DNA from 4 places in the Pseudoalteromonas sp. Scap06 genome. Region 3 is predicted to be linked to each of the others. Evidence: predicted binding sites of a transcription regulator. Region 3 holds the regulator's gene; each other region holds the start of a gene.

The links. The regulator sigma-54, encoded in region 3, starts transcription at its own class of promoters, with help from an activator protein. The targets are predictions, from matches to a motif close to GTTGGCACGNNNNTNGNNT.
Region 1: the regulator sigma-54 is predicted to act here: its motif matches at 2,646-2,664, upstream of FLM47_RS11360 (PAS domain-containing sensor histidine kinase).
Region 2: the regulator sigma-54 is predicted to act here: its motif matches at 2,528-2,546, upstream of FLM47_RS13640 (BON domain-containing protein).
Region 4: the regulator sigma-54 is predicted to act here: its motif matches at 2,848-2,866, upstream of FLM47_RS18330 (diacylglycerol kinase family protein).

Annotation. Positions count from the first base shown of each region.
Region 1 covers NZ_CP041330.1:2,442,845-2,447,944, forward strand. The annotation lists gene FLM47_RS11355 (sigma-54 dependent transcriptional regulator) at 77-1,501, opposite strand; gene FLM47_RS11360 (PAS domain-containing sensor histidine kinase) at 1,494-2,609, opposite strand; gene FLM47_RS11365 (DNA-3-methyladenine glycosylase I) at 2,739-3,329, shown strand; gene FLM47_RS11370 (AAC(3) family N-acetyltransferase) at 3,491-4,267, opposite strand; gene FLM47_RS11375 (hypothetical protein) at 4,269-4,523, opposite strand; gene FLM47_RS11380 (cyclase family protein) at 4,516-5,100, opposite strand, start outside.
Region 2 covers NZ_CP041330.1:2,951,629-2,956,728, reverse strand. The annotation lists gene FLM47_RS13660 (bifunctional diguanylate cyclase/phosphodiesterase) at 1-49, shown strand, start outside; gene suhB (inositol-1-monophosphatase) at 100-903, opposite strand; gene FLM47_RS13650 (VOC family protein) at 1,140-1,556, shown strand; gene FLM47_RS13645 (LiaF domain-containing protein) at 1,603-2,268, opposite strand; gene FLM47_RS13640 (BON domain-containing protein) at 2,582-3,151, shown strand; gene FLM47_RS13635 (YqaE/Pmp3 family membrane protein) at 3,217-3,375, shown strand; tRNA gene FLM47_RS13630 (tRNA-Ile) at 3,653-3,729, shown strand; gene FLM47_RS13625 (methyl-accepting chemotaxis protein) at 3,988-5,100, shown strand, end outside.
Region 3 covers NZ_CP041330.1:421,976-427,075, forward strand. The annotation lists gene mgtE (magnesium transporter) at 1-521, opposite strand, end outside; gene FLM47_RS01960 (HPr family phosphocarrier protein) at 628-900, opposite strand; gene rapZ (RNase adapter RapZ) at 918-1,760, opposite strand; gene ptsN (PTS IIA-like nitrogen regulatory protein PtsN) at 1,780-2,232, opposite strand; gene hpf (ribosome hibernation promoting factor) at 2,237-2,524, opposite strand; gene FLM47_RS01980 (RNA polymerase factor sigma-54) at 2,551-4,050, opposite strand; gene lptB (LPS export ABC transporter ATP-binding protein) at 4,120-4,845, opposite strand; gene lptA (lipopolysaccharide transport periplasmic protein LptA) at 4,842-5,100, opposite strand, start outside.
Region 4 covers NZ_CP041331.1:642,750-647,849, forward strand. The annotation lists gene maiA (maleylacetoacetate isomerase) at 1-74, shown strand, start outside; gene FLM47_RS18315 (TIGR02647 family protein) at 71-304, opposite strand; gene FLM47_RS18320 (DUF1496 domain-containing protein) at 415-717, shown strand; gene FLM47_RS18325 (VF530 family DNA-binding protein) at 815-1,123, shown strand; gene FLM47_RS18330 (diacylglycerol kinase family protein) at 1,164-2,792, opposite strand; gene FLM47_RS18335 (TetR/AcrR family transcriptional regulator) at 3,107-3,727, opposite strand; gene FLM47_RS18340 (efflux transporter outer membrane subunit) at 3,858-5,100, opposite strand, start outside.

The DNA of each region.
Region 1 (5,100 bases), 1.4 Mb from region 3:
GGTTTACTATGTTTATTTGCGTAGTCAGAGTTTTGACAGCCCTAAAATCAGTTACTTAGTTTTAGAGCTGTTGAGGTTATGCAGGGAGGGAAATACCTAAATCGCGCATTTGCGCTAATTTGTAACGCAAAGTACGTGGACTTATACCTAAGGTTTCGGCTACTTCTTTACGTTTCCCTTGGCAACGCGCCAAGGTTTCTAGAATTATGCGATGCTCTTTATCTTTAAGCTCATCTTTATAACTCCCCGTGTCTAAGGCGAGCAAATCATTTTTTTGCTCATCTTCGGGCATTGTTTTTTCATCATAATAAGCGTTACTGAGACTATTGTTTATAGGCTCAGGCACTGACGTTGTTTCAACCACAAACTGAGTTGGGGTTAAATTTTCGATAAAAATTGCATGCTCATCAATAGTACTGCCACTGCGTAAAATTAAAGCACGTTGAATAACGTTATCCAGCTCTCGAACGTTACCCGGCCAGCTATGGCTAAGTAGCTTTTGTTCAGCGCTTGTATCTAGATACGCCATTGGCTCTTTGCTTTTACTTAAGTGACGTTCAATTAAATGCTTAGCCAGTACAATAATGTCGCCAGGACGCTCACACAGAGGTCGCCACAGTAAAGGAAACACATTGAGTCGATAATATAAATCTTCGCGGAACTGATTTTCAGCAACGGCCTCTTTTAATTCGCGGTTACTGGTTGCAAGCACACGTACATCTAGCGAAATAGTTTTCCGACCGCCTAAACGCTCAACTTCGCGTTCTTGTAATACCCGCAGTAGTTTAGCTTGTAAGCCTAAATCCATTTCGGTGATTTCATCAAGTAAGATAGTCCCACCCTGTGCTTGTTCAAACTTACCCGGGCAGGCCTGAATCGCACCAGTAAACGCGCCTTTTTCGTAGCCAAACAAAGTAGCTTCAAGCATGTTTTCAGGAATAGCAGCACAGTTAATTGCTACAAATGGTTCATTGCAGCGTTTTGACTTGTCATGAATATACCGTGCCAGCACTTCTTTACCTGAGCCACTTGGCCCAAGTACCATTACACTGGCATCTGAACGAGCAACTTTACCTGCAAGTTCAAGTAATTGAATACTACTAGGGTCGGCAACGATAGGACCGTCTGTTTCTTTTTCCTTTTCAGGTAAGTAACGGCTCACCATGTTCAATAGCACTTCTGGTGCAAATGGCTTAGCCATATAATCAATCGCGCCTAGGCGCATGGCTTCAACCGCATCATCAATAGTGGCATAGGCCGTCATCATTAAAACGGGTAAATCAGGGTGATTTAATTTAATACTGCGTAATAAATCTAAGCCACTCATTTCGCCCATTTGTACATCACTGACCACCAGTGAAAATACATCTTTTTTTAATAACAACATGGCTTGCTCTGCACTACTGGCTGCCGTGCAAGCGATGCCCGACATTTCTAGAGTATCAATTAATGCTTCACGAAGTCCGGCGTCGTCTTCTACAACTAAAATAGTGTTACTCATGTGACTCCCCTAATTTAGATGTGACACTAATAGGCAGCAACATACTAAAAATTGCTCCCCCGTGTGGGTTGTTGTTTGCCTCCACCCTTCCCTGATGCGCACTGGCTACCGAACTAACAACGGCAAGCCCTAAGCCTGTACCTTGGCTTTTAGTGGTATAAAAAGGTTCAAATATTTTCTCGCTCTGGACTAAGTCAATGCCTGGACCATTGTCACTCACGCTAATGCGTACAAAGTCAGAGTCTTGTTTGTCACGCTGGGCGCTAAGGTAAACCTGCGCGCCACTGCCAATAACTTGAATACTGTTGTGAATTAGGTTTTGAATAGCGCTTGCTAATGCGGTTTTATTACCCATGATTTCTATATCGGGTTCAGGTAAGCTCACATTTAATTCGCTATCATTGAGCGCTACCATGGCATCGGCACCAGCTTTTACTTCACTGAGTAACTGTTGCATCGACACTTGCTCAACTACCTGTTGATCACCACTTTTAGCAAATAGCAGCATGTCGTTTACTTGGGTTTCTAAATCTTTCAAGCGAGACATTAATTTTGTGTGAAAACTGCCGCGTGATGCTTCCGGTAAGCGCTTTGAGCCTAAGTTGGCAGCATACAACATCGCTGCTGATAACGGTGTGCGTACTTGATGGGCCAAAGATGCCACCATTTTACCTAACGCACTTAAACGCTGCATATGCGCGACTCGTTTTTGTAAGCGTCGGGTTTCAGTCAAATCGGTCATTAATATAAGTTGCCCAGGCTCTGGCGCAAGTGCGGTAATATCGAGTTTTATTAAGCGTCCATCTTTTAACGACACTTCATGACCATCATCTTGATGAGGACGAAATGAGCGCTGAATAACACTAAACCACTTCTCACCTTCTAGTGGTTCACCGAGCATATCGATAGCAATTTGATTCGCTTTAGCGATCATTCCTTTACCATCGAGTACAATCACGCCCGCAGGCATAGTATCAACTAAATGAGAAAGCCAACTTGCCTGTTGACGCAAATCACTCAACTCACCAACATACTCCTCTTGCAGTAAACATGGGTTATACTGGTTAGCAGAAATAAACTGGGGTTTTAGCACACTTGCAAGGGCCATAATCAACTCTCTAAAATAATGTAGATACAGTAGCTAATGCATAATGTGTACCAAAATTATTTTACAGTAAATTCAATAGATTAAACCGTAAAAACACGTGCCGTAAAAATGACGCGCAAAGGAAAATGTATGAATAAAGAGACTCAGTGCCGCTGCCCATGGTTAGATACAACAAAACCTGACTATGTGGAATATCATGATCATGAATGGGGCGTCCCAGTGTATGAGGATCAACTACTTTTTGAGTTTTTAACATTAGAATCGGCACAAGCAGGACTTAGCTGGTATACAATATTAAAAAAGCGTGAGAATTATAAAAATGCCTTCGCCAACTTTGATGTACACAAAGTAGCGGCCTTTACTGAACACGATATAGAAAAATTAATGCAAAATGCGGGCATAGTTCGCAACCGCTTAAAAATTGTCGCAACAATTAATAACGCGAAATGCTTTATTGCAATTCAAGAAGAATTTGGCAGTTTTAGTGATTATCAATGGCGGTTTGTTGGTAATAAACCTCAGGTAAACGATCTAGAAACACTGGCCGACTACCCTGCAGTTACTGAGGCATCGACGTTATTTGCGAAGGATTTAAAAAAGCGTGGCTTTAAATTTTTAGGCCCAACCACAGTGTATGCTTACATGCAGGCCTGTGGAATGGTTAACGATCATAGTAATGATTGCTTTAGGAAGGAAGAAGATATCGCGCAGTACTCATAGGTTAGTAATTAAAATAGATTTAGTTAGCCTGAACGATGCCAATTAAGTCTAGTTAAAAGCGTTACATTGTGCTGTTTTCATACTTTTTATTGATTCATTTCATAATTAATCTAACACTTATATTCTTAAATGTTCGAAAAAACTCCATTATCTTTAAAAAATTAAATGTGTTTATCTGTTAAAAACCAAGGGTCTTTCTCATATAACTCTGAGAATGCCTTGTTCATATCTTCGACAGAAATACAGCCAATTCCACCTCGACCTACCTTAGCCCTTTTATAAATACCTTTATCACTGGCATAACGGTTAAAGCGCTCGAAACTCGCCTGAGACCCCTCTATGTTTAAATCTCGAACCCATAAGGTTGATTTGCATGGAATATAGCATTTGCCATCAAACTTTTTACCATAAAATGTTTTGTCAAACCTATAAGATACATTATGTACTCTTTCAAAAAAATGTAATAACGTACTGCCTGCATCAAAGTTAATGTTAAGCACCTTAGCCTTTAATTGAACGAGTCGTGAAAAAGCGCTTCCCTCATCATAGGCATTTTCAGATACTTTATTTGTTAAGAAACTAGCATACTTTCCAATAGCAGAAACAGATACAGAAGGGTCATTGCTTCGCACTGACAATGGATTAGTCCTAATATATTCTGAGAACATACCACAGTCAGACGCTGTATCATTGACATTAAAATTCTCTCCTTTACCAAATGAATAAGTAAAGGTAGGTACCACTAAGGTACCTTGGCTTCCTAGTAAATTTAAAAAAGTACTAAGTATTAACTCTAAGGATTGCTGCTTGGAAGTAACTCCTTCCGGGTAACCTAGGTAACCAACATTACTATGACAAAAAACAGTATCACCTTTACAAATCCCTACAGATTGTAAAGCCAACTCAAAATCAGTCCTACTATAATGATAGTTTTGCAATTCATTGCACCTGTAAATCGTTTAAAATATCAACCAACCCATCAATTGAAGAGAACCTTCTATCTTCAAAATGTATCTCATTAAGCACTACATTGAAGCTTGATTCACAGAACTCTATTAACATCAGCACGTCAAATGAATCAATATAACCGGATTCAAAATAATTTAACGTTGTATCAATATTTTCCATCTGGCTTTTGGAAACAAACCACTGCACTAGCTTTTCTTTTACTAGCATTTCATTACTCTTACTCAATTGCAAAACACCTAACTGGAGCCCCATCGCCACCTTTAATTTTTAAGGGTGCGACGATAAGCGTAAATTCTTCGCTCTCAATCGAACGAATATTAATTAAATATTCAACGATAACAACACCTGCACCAAGCAGTATTTTATGGTTAGGTGCATCCTTTTCTGCCCCTCTTCCATTTAAAGGGTTGTCAGGCTGGGGGGTATCTAGGGCGATAAGCTTACACCCATTATCTACCAGCCATTGACAAGCATCCTCAGAAAAAAAGGCATGGTCTGTGTAGTATTCATTAGTGTTTAATTTTAAATCCCAGTCAAACCTGGCAACAAGGCGAACCGGACACTGGGAACCTAAAGCTAATGTCAACTCATCTTTAGTAATTTCATGTTTATCTGCAAGATTCGAAAAGTCAATAACCCGTGCAGGCCCATTTAATTGAGCTAATGGTATATTTTCAATTGTTTCACCATCAGCAATAAAGTGCCTTGGGGCATCTATGTGAGTTCCAGTGTGTGTACCTAATACAATTTTTCGCGTTTCTCTATTTTCAATTCCGTGTCGTCCTAACTGAGTTGATTCAAA
Region 2 (5,100 bases), 850 kb from region 3:
GCCTGCTCCCGCTATTGTACGTTTATCCAATAGTAAAAAAAGTGGCTAACAAAAAGCAAAAAAGGAGCCTAGGCTCCTTTTTTTAGTACGTAATTACGATTAACGTAATAACGACTCAGATAATACTGGGCGCATTTCGCGAACAATCGCCTGTGTTAGCTTAGGTGCACCACAGATTACGTTACCGCTCACGTTGTAGTTATTACCGCCAGCAAAATCAACAATCATGCCGCCAGCTTCTTTAACTAATAGCTCGCCTGCTGCTGTATCCCAAGGTTTTAAACCAATTTCAAAGAAGCCATCAACACGACCTGCTGCAACATACGCCATATCTAGCGAAGCAGAGCCTGCACGACGAATATCAGCCGTGTGAACAAATAACGCTTTAAACGCTTCAGAGTATGCATCTAAGTGATGCTTTTGTTTGAAAGGAAAGCCTGTAGCAAGAACAGAACCAGCAAGTTCAACAGTTTTAGATACACGTAAACGTTTGCTGTTTAACTGTGCGCCTTGACCGCGAGAAGCAGTGAAAAGCTCGCCACGAATTGGATCGTAAATTACGGCTTGGTCTAAACGACCTTTAACTTTAAGTGCAATAGATACTGCGAAATGAGGGATACCCTTGATGAAGTTAGTTGTGCCATCAAGTGGGTCAACAATCCATTGGTAATCAGCATCCTTACCTTTGTGTTCGCCTAACTCTTCACCAACTATGCAGTGATCAGGGTAAGAACGTAAAATAGTGTCACGAATTACGGCTTCGGCTTCTTTATCAATGTTAGTAACTAAATCATTGGTGCCTTTTTGTTGCACTTCAACTTTTGATAAGTCTTCACTTGCACGAAGAATAAGTTTGCCTGCGTTACGCGCAGCGCGAACCGCAATGTTTAACATTGGATGCATGGTATTACCTTTGGGTTGTAAAAGAACGTTTATATATTTAAGCCGGCGTATTTTAGCGGTTTTTGCCATAAAGTAAACCATAAAGCCTAAATACTTATGAGTGTTTTTTGTACAGCTATGATCTTTCGATATATTTATTGAAATAAAAACAAGCAATAAATTTGTAAATTAGCGCTTTACCTAAAGTGAGCTTGAGGTTTTATGATGTTCTATATTCAATTAACAGGAAGAAAATTATGAAATTAGAACACGTAAATTTAGTTGTCAGTGATATAAACGCCATGCTTAAGTTTTACCAAGCAGCGTTTCCCTATTGGTCAATTAGAAGTGAGGGAGAAGGAACCTGGTATGGTAAAGCAAGGCGCTGGGTACATTTTGGTGATAACGATCAATATATTGCTATAAGTGATCACGGTGAAGGGAAAAACCGTGACTTATCAGGGCATCAAATTGGTTTGGCACACTTTGCTTATATAACCAATAACTTAAATGCAGTAATAGCGCGCCTAAAGCATGCGGGCTTTGAAATAAGTAAGCAAGGCGCTGTAAATCCATTTAGAAAGAACATTTATTATATTGATCCCGCAGGGTTTGAGGTTGAGTTTGTAGAGTACATGAGTGATGTACCTAGTGAGCGAAATAACGACTTATAATATGAATGAAGCCAACAATTTTGGCTTCATTAAATGTTTAGCATATTTAATAATGTTTACCATTCATGCCAAGTTGAGTTTTCAGATCATTTGCAAAGCTAATAAATTTTTCTTTAATAGTGCGTTTAACTTTAACTTCCACAGAGCCTAAAACAGTTTTTCCTTCAATTTGAATCGTTGGCCCTTGGCGTTTATTGAGTGAAACTGTTTTATTTTCAAAACTGCCTAAAATACAAAACATTTTAGAAACTACATTAACGTGCTCAGGTACATATATTTCTTCGCTGCCGAGGTAACAATTAACGTGAATAGTGACATGTTGGTGGGTAAAAATAGCATCCGTAAAATCAAGATTGATTGACCCCATGTAGTTTTCTATATAAATTTTTTGAGGAACGACCCATTGGCCGCTTCGTTCACTTGAGCCAAGAATGCTTCTTAATGTGAGTGGCTCTTCACTCCCCTTATGCTGCGCACCATAGTTAGGTGAAAACTGCGAGTGCTTTTGCGCCTTATATTGCTGATCAGTATTTAAGGTTAAATCTTCAACAAGGGCCATAAGCGCGTTATTGTTACTCGCTGCCATTGCATCGTCTAAGCGCCTTTCAAATGCTTCTACAGAAATGACACCATGGCTGTAATTATAAATGAGTTGATCAATTACTTGCTCACGAACTTGCTCGATAGGGCGGTCTTCAATTTTAACAGACATTTAAATTATCCTTTTAAGGTTGCTGGCTATTTCAGAGCAAGCCTTATACCAAATATTAATTTATTTAAAATCAGTGCTTTATGTTTTTTGTTTCTTCGTTTTTTATTATATTAACGACAGATTAACCAAATATACAATTATTTAGTAAGTTTCGCTATTCGAGAAAGTTTTACGCAATGGTCTGTAAATGTTTACTTTGTAGGTTTAAGTCAGCATTGGCTTGTTTTGACTAAGTCATTGAAATTAATGCGTAAAAAACATTGGCCCGATGTTCGCATTAGTTAAAGTGTCTTTAATCAAATGGAGAACGATTATGAAAACATTTAATAAGTCTATGATTGCAGCCCTAGTATTAGGAACAACCGCAATGGGCGCTCAAGCAAGCAGTTGGGAAAACGAAAGCAAAGATGCTTGGATTGATGGAAAGGCAGAAACAGTACTGCTGATGAACACCAATCTAAACAACTTTGATATCAACACGGACGTAAAAAACGGCAAGGTAATGCTAACAGGTAAAGTAAACAGCGACGTAGATAAAGAGCTTGCTGAAGAACTCGTGCTAAGCCTAGATGGTGTAACTGACGTTGAAAACAGTCTAACTGTGGTAAAAAACACCGACATGAAGAAGCATGATTCTAAAATGATGGGTAACGACACGGAAAGTGATTTGACCGATGCCAAAATCACAACAGTTATCACAACGCGTTACTTATTTGATTCTGAAGTAGGTGGTACAGACATTGATGTTGATACCGATAATGGTGTAGTAACTCTTAAAGGTTCAGTTGAGTCTGATGCTGAAAAGCAATTAGCGATGGAAATTGCTAAAAACGCAGAAGATGTTCGCGAAGTAGTTGATGAATTAACTGTTATTGCAGAATAATACACTATACTAAAAGCCCAGCCCTGCTGGGCTTTTTGCTTTGCTAACATTATAAGGATTAAATTATGGATATCATCAGAATTATTTTTTCTATTTTATTACCACCACTGGGTGTATTTTTACAGGTGGGGTTAGGGATGCACTTTTGGTTAAATATTTTGCTAACCTTGCTCGGCTATTTCCCAGGACTAATTCATGCGATTTATATTATCGCCAAAAAATAACGCCATATCGCAGTAATACATTTAATACTGAGTTGCTAATTGCCATCGTAAGGTATGTGTATTAGTTACTCAGACTACTATTATTTAATGAGTTCGTTTCCTCGAAGTCACCATCAATAAATCTAAAAGCCTACTATTTGAGCAGTTAGCCCCTTGATTGTTAAAATAAAGCTTTTTGCTAGTGACAAGCCCCTAAAAACTTTTTATACTGCAACCCGCTTTAGTCGCTCTGTGGCTAAACGCTTCAAAAATTAACTGTTTACAGTTATACAAAAATGGCCCCTTAGCTCAGTTGGTTAGAGCACACGACTCATAATCGTTAGGTCCCCAGTTCGAGTCTGGGAGGGGCCACCACTTTTCAAAGCCTTTCAAGTAAATAGAAACTCATTTTCCTAGTTTATAAATTCATTTTTGTTATTTCTATCGTATTTTTACCAGTGCACTGATTTTTGTATTAATTCTATTGAATACATTGCAATAAACACAGTTGAATCTACTATTAAAGTGTTATGGGGTTTTATTATAAAAATTTTTACTTAATAACCTTTAATATCGCTACTGTTAATTGTGTGCAGTATATAAAATTTCGCTTAGTTACTTCTTAGGTGCTCTATGTTATTGAAACGAAAAGTATACCTCAGTCTTATTCTGGCTGTTGTTGCTCCTTTAGCAATATCTACTCTAATATTTTCCAATAGTATTCGCTCAAATACAGAAGAAAAGCTAGCTAAAGTAGATCTACCTACAGCGCTTAGTGAAGTGAAAAGCCAAATTGAATTGGAGCTTTCGACACCCATTATTGTAGGCAAGGAAATAGCGCAAAACTTATTTGTTCAACAATGGATGAATAATAATGAAGATGCGCAAAGCCGTGGAAAATTTATTGATTACCTCAAACATATAAAAAATAAAAACCAAGCCAGTAACGCATTTATTATTTCTAAAAACTCCCGCAACTATTACACCGATGAGGGTATTTCCAGACAAATAGACAGCAGTGATACTTGGTTTGATTTTTTTTTAGCATCGGATAGGCCATTTGAAGTTGCGCTCGACATAGATAAAGGCAGCTCTGAGGTAATGGTATTTATTAATTATGCCATTGAGTTTGATGGGCAACGACAAGGAATTGCCGGAATAGGCCGTTCGCTCGATTCTATGGTGGATCTCATAAGCGAATATAGAATAGGTGAGGGCGGTATAGTTTATTTGGCCTCTGGTAGTGGCGAGATTATGCTGCATGGTGATAAAACTAAAATAGGTCAATCAGTTGACTTGGCGCCGATTAAAAATGGGGCAATTCAAAGTAAAGTAATTGATGGTGATGACTATGTTGTTTCAAGTACGCCAGTAAACTCATTAGGCTGGCACTTAGTCGCTGAAATTCCCCAAGAGCAATTATATGGCCCAATTAATAGCGCTATTAGTACTAATATCATTTTTGGTGTAATTATTGCGCTTGTAGGTTTAGCGTTAGCACGCGTGTTGGTAGGGCAAATATTTAGGCCAATCGAAAGCATTACTGCAGCAGTGAATGCGTTAACAGAAAAAGATGGCGATTTAACGGCGCGACTTCCTACTGACGATAATAATGAAATTTCCGATTTAGCGATTAAGTTTAATCTGTTTTTAGAGCAGTTACATTATATGTTTAAACAGGTTTCTGAGTCGGCAATTCATGTTAAAGGTATTTCCCAAGATGTACTTGAGCAAGTACAAGGAGCG
Region 3 (5,100 bases):
TCAGTGCCCTCAGGTAGTTCACCACGTAAGCGTATATAGCGCAGTACAACATCTAGAGTCACATCAGGGCGAATAGTTACCGTATCGATATTCATCAAGGCGCCAGCAGAGCGCTCTTGGTAAGATAGTGCTTGTGTTGCGCGCTCTCTATCTTGAATATCCATGGCGCTAACAACGTCTTTATATACGGTGTCTGGTAGGCTACGTAGTACTTCCCCTAAATCATCATGGCCCATGTCTTCTGTTGCAGCAGCAATGTGCTCAGGTGCCATTTGCGCAATAATGCCCAAACGTACGTCTTCAGAGAGCTCTTCAAGTACATCACCCTGCACATCGGGATCAACCAGTTGCCAGAGCATACGACGAATTTTATGGGGAGATGATTCTAAAAGAAGTGCGGTATCACAAGGTGCCGTTTTTGCTAGCATGCGCCTAACTTGAACAAATTGACCACTATTTAGTGACTTAGTCACCTGTTTTAGTTGTTGTAGTGGAATATCTTGTTCTAAAGCTTCAGGCATTGGCGTCCTTAATTAAATTTTATTACACGATGATGGGGTATCGCTTTATCTTACTTTATATCAGTAAACTACCTCAACCACTATTAACCTTAGCTTATGAGCAGGATTACTCTTGCTCATTAAATCGTTGATCAATGAGCTCACCAATTGCATTAAGTGCAGGTTCTGCGTCAGGGCCTTCACATACTACCCTAACTTCTTTGCCTTGACTGCTTTCGAGTAGCATAAGAGCTAGTACACTGTCGCCAGCGGCTTGTTTATCGTCTTGAAATAACGTGATTGAGGCATCAAATTGCACAGAAAGCTGTGCCAGCACAGTAGCCGCTCTGGCATGCAGGCCTAATTTGTTTTTTATTAAAAATGTACTTTCTAACCGCATTAATATTCTCTCAAGCTTTATTCTTGTTCTCGGTGGCGAATTTTCACATTAGGATGACTCATTGCAAAACTTTCACCTATAGTTTGCGCTAAGTAAACCGAGCGATGCTGACCACCGGTACAGCCAATGGCAATGGTTAAATAGCTACGGTTATTTCTTTCTAAATGAGGCAGCCATGTTTGCACGAATGTTTGAATTTGCCATGTAAACTTTTGTACTATGCTGTGACTGGCTAAGTAGTCTTTTACTGGTTGATCTAGCCCTGTAAGCGGCTTAAGTTCAGGCTCCCAATGTGGGTTTGGTAAAAAGCGAGCGTCAAATACATAATCGGCTTCTTTAGGTATACCGTGTTTAAAGCCAAATGACTCAAAGGTAATGATCAGTTGTTTGTCTTTTTTACCGAGTATTTTTTCACGGATAGACTCAGCAAGCTGATGCACACTTAAGCCTGTGGTATCAATCATATAATCGGCACGATTAATGAGTACATCAAGGAGTTGTTTTTCTTTTTTTATTGCTAAATCAAGTGGCAGAGAATCAATAGAAAGAGGATGAAGACGGCGTGTTTCTGAAAAGCGTTTGATTAAGGTTTGATCGTCACTGTCTAAATAAAACACCGTTGGCTTAGTAAAACCAGGCAAATATTCAATGATTTCATTAAACTGTTGTTGTTCTTTAGGTAAGTTACGCACATCAACACTTACAGCTATTTTATTGTAGCTGTCGGAAACACTACGAACAAGAGAAGGTAATAAATTTAAAGGTATATTATCTACACAATAATAACCTAAATCCTCAACAACGCGTAACGCAACAGATTTACCAGAACCTGAGCGACCACTTATAATTATTAATTCCATTTATCACCCTTTATTATTGCTACGGTTGACTTACAATGATCTGGTACAGCTCATTGTCGGATTTTGCCGCCCGTAATTGCTTACAAAATTCTTTATCGTTGAGCTTTTCAGCTATAGTGGCTAAGGTTTTTAAATGCTGCTTATTGTCACCGTCGGGTACAATTAAGGCAACAAAAATGTCGACCGGTCGATTATCTATTGCATCAAAATTAATAGCCGCTTCGCTCACTAATATAAGTGCAAGAGGCTCTTGTACACCACTCATACGACCATGAGGAATTGCAATTCCTCGGCCTATACCTGTGCTCCCTAGTTTTTCTCTTGCTGTTAATGCATTAAGAATATCTTGTTGAGCTAAATAGGGCAGTTTATTGTGAGCCAATTCACTGATAAATTCTAAAATTCTTTTTTTACTATTAAAAAGGACCGCAGCTTTACTGCAGTCCTGACAGATAAGTGAGCTTAGTTTCATAGTGTTAGTGTCGAGCAAGTTTCTCTTTGTGTTTAATTACTTGACGATCTAGCTTGTCAATCAGCGAGTCTATAGCGGCATACATATCTTGGTGTTCAGTAGAAGCAAAAATCTCAGCGCCACTAACATGAACGGTTGCTTCGGCTTTTTGGTTTAGTTTTTCTACATCGAGAATAACGTGCACATTCGTTATGTGATCAGTGTGCCTCTGTAACTTCGAAAATTTACTATTTACGTAGTCTCTAAGCGAGTCGGTAATATCTACATGGCGACCAGTTAAATTCAGTTGCATAAACATTTTCCTCTTTGTTGTACGCCTTAAATCAAACTTTTACGTTGATTTGACGGGGGAATAGCTAGAGATTCGCGATACTTTGCAATAGTTCTCCTTGCTACTTTAATTCCTTGCTCAGCCAATATATCTGCAATTTTGCTATCACTCAATGGTTTAGCTGAGTTTTCTGCAGCGATTAATTTTTTAATTAATGCGCGTATTGCTGTTGAAGAACATTCACCACCATTTTCAGTGCTTACATGGCTGGAAAAGAAATATTTAAGCTCAAAAATACCGCGTGGTGTATGCATGTATTTTTGCGTAGTAACACGTGAAATAGTCGACTCGTGCATTTCTACCATTTCGGCTACGTCATTAAGTACCATAGGCTTCATCGCCTCAGGACCATGTTCAAAAAAGGCCTGTTGTTGCTGCACAATACAGTTGGTTACTTTAAGCAGCGTGTCGTTTCTACTCTCTAAGCTTTTTATAAACCATTTAGCTTCTTGTAAGTGTGAGCGAATGAACTGGCTATCGCCACTTGATTTGACCGTACGAGACATAGCTGCATATTGGCTGTTTACCCTAATTTTAGGCATGCTATCTGGGTTTAGTTCAACCACCCAACGGCCTTTCACTTTTTTAACCGACACATCAGGAATAACGTACTCTGACTCTTCTCTAACGATAGTGTCTGCCGGTTTTGGGCTAAGGGTGTGAATTAACGTCATGACCTCTTTAAGCTCATCTTCTTTGAGCTTAGTTTTCTTCATTAACGTGCGATAATCACGCGCAGCCAATAAATCAATGTGATCAGTTAAGATCATTTTTGTTTCGTTTAAAAAAGGCGTGTCTTGATCAAACTGATTCAATTGAATACACAAACACTCTTGTAAACTACGCGCGGCTATTCCTACCGGATCAAATAGCTGAATACGCTTTAATACCGCTTCTATTTCATCAAGTTCAACTTCATCTTCTATGTCGTTCTCTTGATTAAAGCTCTCTAATATTTCTTCACAGCTAAGAGTTAAAATGCCCGAATCGTCCACGGCTTCTACGATAGCAATCGCGATGGCTTCATCAGTAGGGCTAAACGGTGTCAGTTGCAATTGCCACATTAAATATTCATGTAGCGTTTCAGTTGAAGAGCCTTGATAAATTGATTCATCTTCAGGCATTGGTCCTGATGAAGAGGCAGGTGCTGCGCTCATGTATTCATCCCATGTAACATCCATTGCCATATCATCGCTAATGGTGTCTTTGGTCATGGCTTCGCCGCTATCTTGCTCATATTCGCTAGGTTTTTCATCAGCTGAAGCACTTAGCGTTGATTCTTCGATATCGGCTTTTTGTTCGTTTTTACCCGCAGCATCTTCACTGTAATCTTGTTCTTCAACTTCAAGCAAGGGATTGCTATCGAGCGCTTCTTGAATTTCTTGCTGGAGATCCAATGTACTGAGTTGCAATAAGCGAATTGCTTGTTGCAACTGTGGAGTCATTGTAAGTTGCTGGCCCATGCGCAGCTGTAATGATTGCCTCATTTATCTCTAACAATCCTTTTAAATTAGTATAATTAATATTAGCAGATGCTTAGTGTAATAACACACATATTAGAGCTTGAACTGCTCGCCTAAATAAACATCGCGTACCGTTTTATCGTTTAATACATATTCTGGAGTGCCTGATGCAATTAACTCTCCATGAGAAACTATGTAGGCTTTTTCACAAACATCAAGAGTTTCGCGTACGTTGTGATCTGTGATCAATACGCCAATTCCTCGATTTTTAAGGTGTTCTATAATTTTTTTAATATCTAATACAGAGATAGGATCAACCCCTGCAAAGGGTTCGTCTAATAGTATAAATTTAGGATTTGCTGCTAATGCTCGCGCAATTTCAACACGGCGGCGCTCACCACCTGATAGGGCCATACCTTGGCTGTCACGAATATGTTGAATACTAAATTCATCAAGTAAATTATTTAAGGTATCTTCACGTTGCTGCTTATTAAGCTCTTTGCGTGTTTCTAAAATAGCCATTAAGTTTTGGTAGACCGTCAGCTTTCTAAAAATCGATGATTCTTGTGGTAAATATCCTATCCCTAGGCGAGCTCGGCTGTGCATTGGTAATAAAGTGATATCTTGATCATCGATTGATATTTTGCCTTTATCGCTCGGTACAAGGCCTACAATCATGTAAAAAGTCGTGGTTTTACCTGCGCCATTGGGGCCAAGTAAGCCGACAATGCTGCCAGCTTCAACCTCTAGGCCAACGTTTTTCACCACTTCACGGCCTTTATAGCTTTTCGCTAATAGCTCTGCTTTTAATGTGCTCATGGTTGGCCTTTATCGTCTTCTTTTTTGTTTTCAACAGGGACTAAAATAGTGTGTACACGGTCTGTTGAGTTTTCGTCTTTTTCTGCGCTAATTAACTGCTGCTCTATATCGTAGGTGATACTTTTAGCAGTTATTTTTTGACCTGCTTGAGCAATACTGGCTTCGCCGATTAAGGTTAAAAAACGCTGCGAAACATCGTAACGCACTTCATTCGCACTGGCGCTCATAATGGTGCCATCAGCTTGTGTTTCTTCA
Region 4 (5,100 bases), on a different replicon from region 3:
CCGTTTATCAGCGTTGTAATGAGTTGACTGCCTTTAGTGATGCAGCCCCAGAAAATCAACCCGACGCAAACTAACTTTTTAAAGCACTGTGTATTACAGTGACGTGCTCAATTAAGTCTAAGCCCAGATCAGTTAAATAACCGCCATCTGGGCTATCAATAACCCCTTTATCAAACAAACGTTGTGCTGCGCTTAATAAAGCGGGTTCAGCGTCTGAATGGAGTTTAATGCCCTGCATTTTGCTCTCGCGTGGGAATTTTGCAAGTAGTGTAAATTCGTCAATCATAGTTTGATTAAATAGCATATGTGTTCACCTTTTTATTGTTCTGTGTTTTACTAAAACTGTCCCACTTACCCTAGCATGTTTTTTAACTAAGTGTGCTTTTTTTAAACACGTTAATTTTGAGGTTATTTATGCGTTATTATTTTACTTTCTTTATTGTTGTTTTATGCGTGTATTTTCCAGCTTTAAGCTACGCTAACGCAATAAAAACGCTTCCTATTGTTGATGCTACCCAGCTTATAAACACTAACGCTGAGTGCTGGTATGATAATAAACGCTATAGCGAAGGCGCCATACTGCAGGTTCATTCCGTTACGCTTATTTGTGCTGCTAAATACCCTCAACATAACAACAGCCAGTTAATTTGGCTAAAGCTCGACAAACAAGGTAACCTTATTTACCCCAAGAAACCCTCTACTATTACTGTAAATTAATCAAGAGTAACAATCTGGAATATGCCGGCCATCACCAAACTATTAAGATGCGGTGGGATACGTTACAATACATTCAGTTTAAAAAAGCAGTGTGACTATGAATAATCAACCAAAAAACCCACTACATGGGGTAACTTTAGAGCAAATTCTAGTTGAGCTAGAACAACGTTTAGGCTTTAAAGCAATGGGCGAGCAAGTAAATATCAAATGTTTTACCGATTCGCCAAGTATAAAATCAAGCTTAAAATTTTTACGTAAAACGCCTTGGGCAAGAGATAAAGTAGAAGCGCTTTATATCCATACCATTAATAACAAGCCGTTACGTAAGCCTAAAAACAAGCCTAAGCAGTTTGAATCTTCACAACCTGATACATCAGGTTTTGTATGGCCTTCTATTAAAAAATAAAAGGCTCAAAAAATAGCAATGGCGTAATACATACGCCTTTCTAATCAGGTGTTTGCTCTTGGCATATTACATTTAGCGACGCAGGGTGAATGCTCACCACCACTTTTTCTGCAGATTTAACCTCGCCATCAATCACGTAATTTAGCGTTTCATCTGCGCTTATTTCTACACGTTTTGCATTGGTATAATGCGAGTTAATAGCAAGATGCGTTTGCGTAATACTGCTAAACATCAGCTCTGCAATACTTAATACCGTGGTTTCATTATCTTTGTTTGGCGTTAACCAGTTTACATCCAATAACCCATCGCGGTGATCGGGTTGCCCGCCCCCTTGTGCTAATAACGTAGTGAATGGGGCAGCATTTGCCACAATAAAACTATTTGTATTAATAGTCTCAGGCTCATTATCATCTAATTTAACTATTAGCTGTTGCGCTTTATTTTCGCCAAATGAGTGTAAAAAACCATTTAAATAAGCAAGTTGACCTGATTTATTTTTAGACTCTCGATCTGCTTTTTCAATCATTGCATGCTCAAAGCCAATACCAATTAATAATAACATTAGTTCATCATTACAATACGCGGTATCAATAAGGTTAGCTTGACCATCAATGATTAAATCACATGCTTGCTCAACAGGAATAAATTTAGATTTTATCCCCATTAATACATGAGCGAGTGCATTTGCTGTGCCCAGTGGTATTATTCCTAATCGACAAGACGTACCCACCAACACACTGGCAACCTCAGTTACAGTTCCATCTCCACCACAAGCAATAATAATATCGGGGTGGCTTTCTATAGCCTGTTTAGCCAATGTAATGCCATTTTGTTCTGGCGTAGTTTTTAAAATGGTTAAATCGTAATACGCAGATAAACGCGCAATAATTAAATGCTCTTTTTCAGACCACAACTTAGTACCTGAAACCGGATTAGCAATTAAGTACGCTTTGTTTTTTATCAGTAGCTCCCCCTTACGGTGGCGCTTAACTAAATGGCGTAATTGGCGTTTATTAAGATTGGCAGTTTCACGTGTTTCTTTTATTTGTGCAAGAATATCATGCACATCCGCATCTTTATTTTGACTCAATAAATATGCCGCCATAACAAACACCGAGCGTCCACGCCCTAATGCACAATGCACCACAACACGACGGTCTTTTTTAATATGATGATGAATCCAGTTAATAGCTTGGTTTAACTGTGAGTGTGTAGGCACACTGTGATCAAGAACAGGAATATTTAAATAATCGATATTTTCTTGGGTAGATGTCCATTCAAGGCCATCAAATTCACAGGTAACGTCCAAAACAGCGGTAATGCCATTTTCTTTCAATGTGTCTATATCAGAAGGGAATAAACGACATGCTAAAAATAGATTATCGTTTATTTGCTGAATAGGCGGTACCTTGTCACGCTTTCGTGACCACGCATTATAAATTTGCGCACCTAATAAAAAAGGCACAAAGGCCCAGCGAATGTAAAAAGGGATAACGCCATTTTCGCGTTTTCTAAATACTTTCCCTGCGTTAAAAAAATAAGCACCGCTGACTAATAATAACGATAGTGCAGTCCAAAAAAACGCAACTGCAAAGTAAATGGAGTTAACCGTTAATCCCAATACTATAAATACCAATGCTGTTACAAGATAACTTACTGCAGCCCACATGTGCTCTCCTTAAAGTTGTTAGCGCAAAATTAACGCTTTTAATATAGCTCGAAGAATGCAAGTAGCACGCCAAAAAGCAACTATTCTTATTTACTGTGTTTAGCTCTATAGCGCAAGCTCACATAAAACCAGCTAAAAATATTAAGCTATTGATAATAAATAACTATATCTTTATTTTTGTTTTCCTATTTTAGCAACTCAATGCTAGTCTTTATTTATGATATTGGCCATAAACTATTTGTATATAAGGCTAGTCCTTTCTTTTTTACAATAGTAAGGGTCAAATATTCATAGTAACTTAATAACTTAGTGCATTAATTATCAAATGGCATAAGTAATGTTTTCATTGCTGGACGTAGTGCAATAAGCACGGTTTCTTCTGTTAACTCAGGAAACAGCATTTTTCGTAATAACAATCCGGCCATCACTGAAAAAATCACATTAATACGGCTCTCTAATTCTTGCTCTGAATGTGATTTTATTAAACTACTTTCACTCACTAATAGATCCCGCATTCTGTTACGCGCTTGCGTGTCAGCATCACGTAGTAGCAAAGCAACTTTTTTATTTCTACTAGCCTCTGCCATCATATCTAGGTCAACAACGCTGGCTCCGGTGTCCATATGACGCTGTACGCCATGATGTAGACCATCAAGTAACACCGTTAAAATATCACCGGGTTGTTCTTCAAACTCTTGAAATATAGAAAACATTTCTTCCATATCTTTTTCAATAATACGCTCGATTATTGCTTCTTTACTATCAAAATAGTTATAAATATGGCCTGCACTCATACCTGCTGTTCTTGCTATTTCAGCCATACCGGCGCCATGGTAGCCTTTGCGACGAAAACAATCCGCAGCAGCTGTTAATACCTGTTCACGACGCGCTTGTGCTTGCACCGGATCAAGGTGTTTTTTATTTTTAGAATTCATTCGACACTCCATTATCGAGTCACTAGACTCGAAATGTTTAACGTTTATCCCTAAACAATAAAGAGATAAGCGTTAAACAGTATTACTTTACTACGGATAAATCTGCCATAACTAATTGGTTTTATGCATATTAGTTATTTTGAGGAGTAGTTACTTCCCAACCACCGCCAACAGCTTTGTACAAGTTAATTTGACTTGCAAGCAGCGCTTGTTGACCGGTGATCAGTTGTTGCTTTGCGCTATACCATGTTCGCTGAGCGTCGAGCACTTGCAAAAAGCTATCGACCCCTTTATCGTATCGCGCCTGTGATAGGTCATAGGTTATTTTTCGGCTTTGTAGTAGCTGCTCAAGCGCATTTAATTGCGCATTGAAACCTTCTCTATCAGCAAGCACATCAGCAACTTCGCGAAACGCTTGTTGAATTTTTTGCTGATACGTTGCTACAGCAACTTGTTGCTCTGCATTAGCGACATCTAAATTAGCTTGGTTACGTCCCATACTAAAAATAGGTAAATTTACCGACGGTATAAAGCTCCATGTACCTGCCCCTGCATCAAATAAATTACTTAAATCACGTGATGCACTCCCTGCATTGGCTGTTAAACTAATACTTGGGTAAAACGCCGCACGCGCAATACCTATATTGGCATTTGCAGCAAATAATTGGTGCTCAGCCGCTTTTATATCAGGACGCTGTGTTAGTAGATCAGATGGAAGGCCGACAGGAACAGCGGGTAAATCAAGTAATTTGTTCAACTCTTTAGTCGGTAGTAAGTCCTGACTCACCGGTTTACCTACTAATAAATCAAGCGCATTTTTATCACGTTTTAATAAACGCTTATACGTTGCAATATCAACCTTTGCAGTAGCTACGGTACTTTTTAATTGCTCTAGCGTAATTTCAGAGGCAGCACCTAAATCAACGCTTTTTTGCGTTAAAGATAAAGACGCTTGCTGCGATGACAATGTCTCTTGAGCCAAAGCAAGTAATTGCTGATCGGTCGCATAATTAAGCCACGCATTTGCCAGTTCAGAAATCAACGACACCTGCATGCTGTACTCACTAAGCTGCGTAGAGTAAAGCGTTTGAAGTGCTTGCTCTGATTGATTACGCACTTTGCCCCATAAATCTAACTCATAAGCGGTCATACCCACAGTTGCGCTGTATTGGGAGCTAATTTGAGGCTGACTGCTGGCTGATAAATCAGCAGGTAAACGCTGACGACTTCCCGTCGCGTTTAAATCAAGTGACGGATACAGAGCCGAGTCTTGAATTTGATATAAACCACGTACTCGCTCTACATTAAGCGCTGCTATTTGCAGGTCTTTATTGTGCTCAAGGCTTTGTGATATCAGTGCTTTGAGCTTTTCA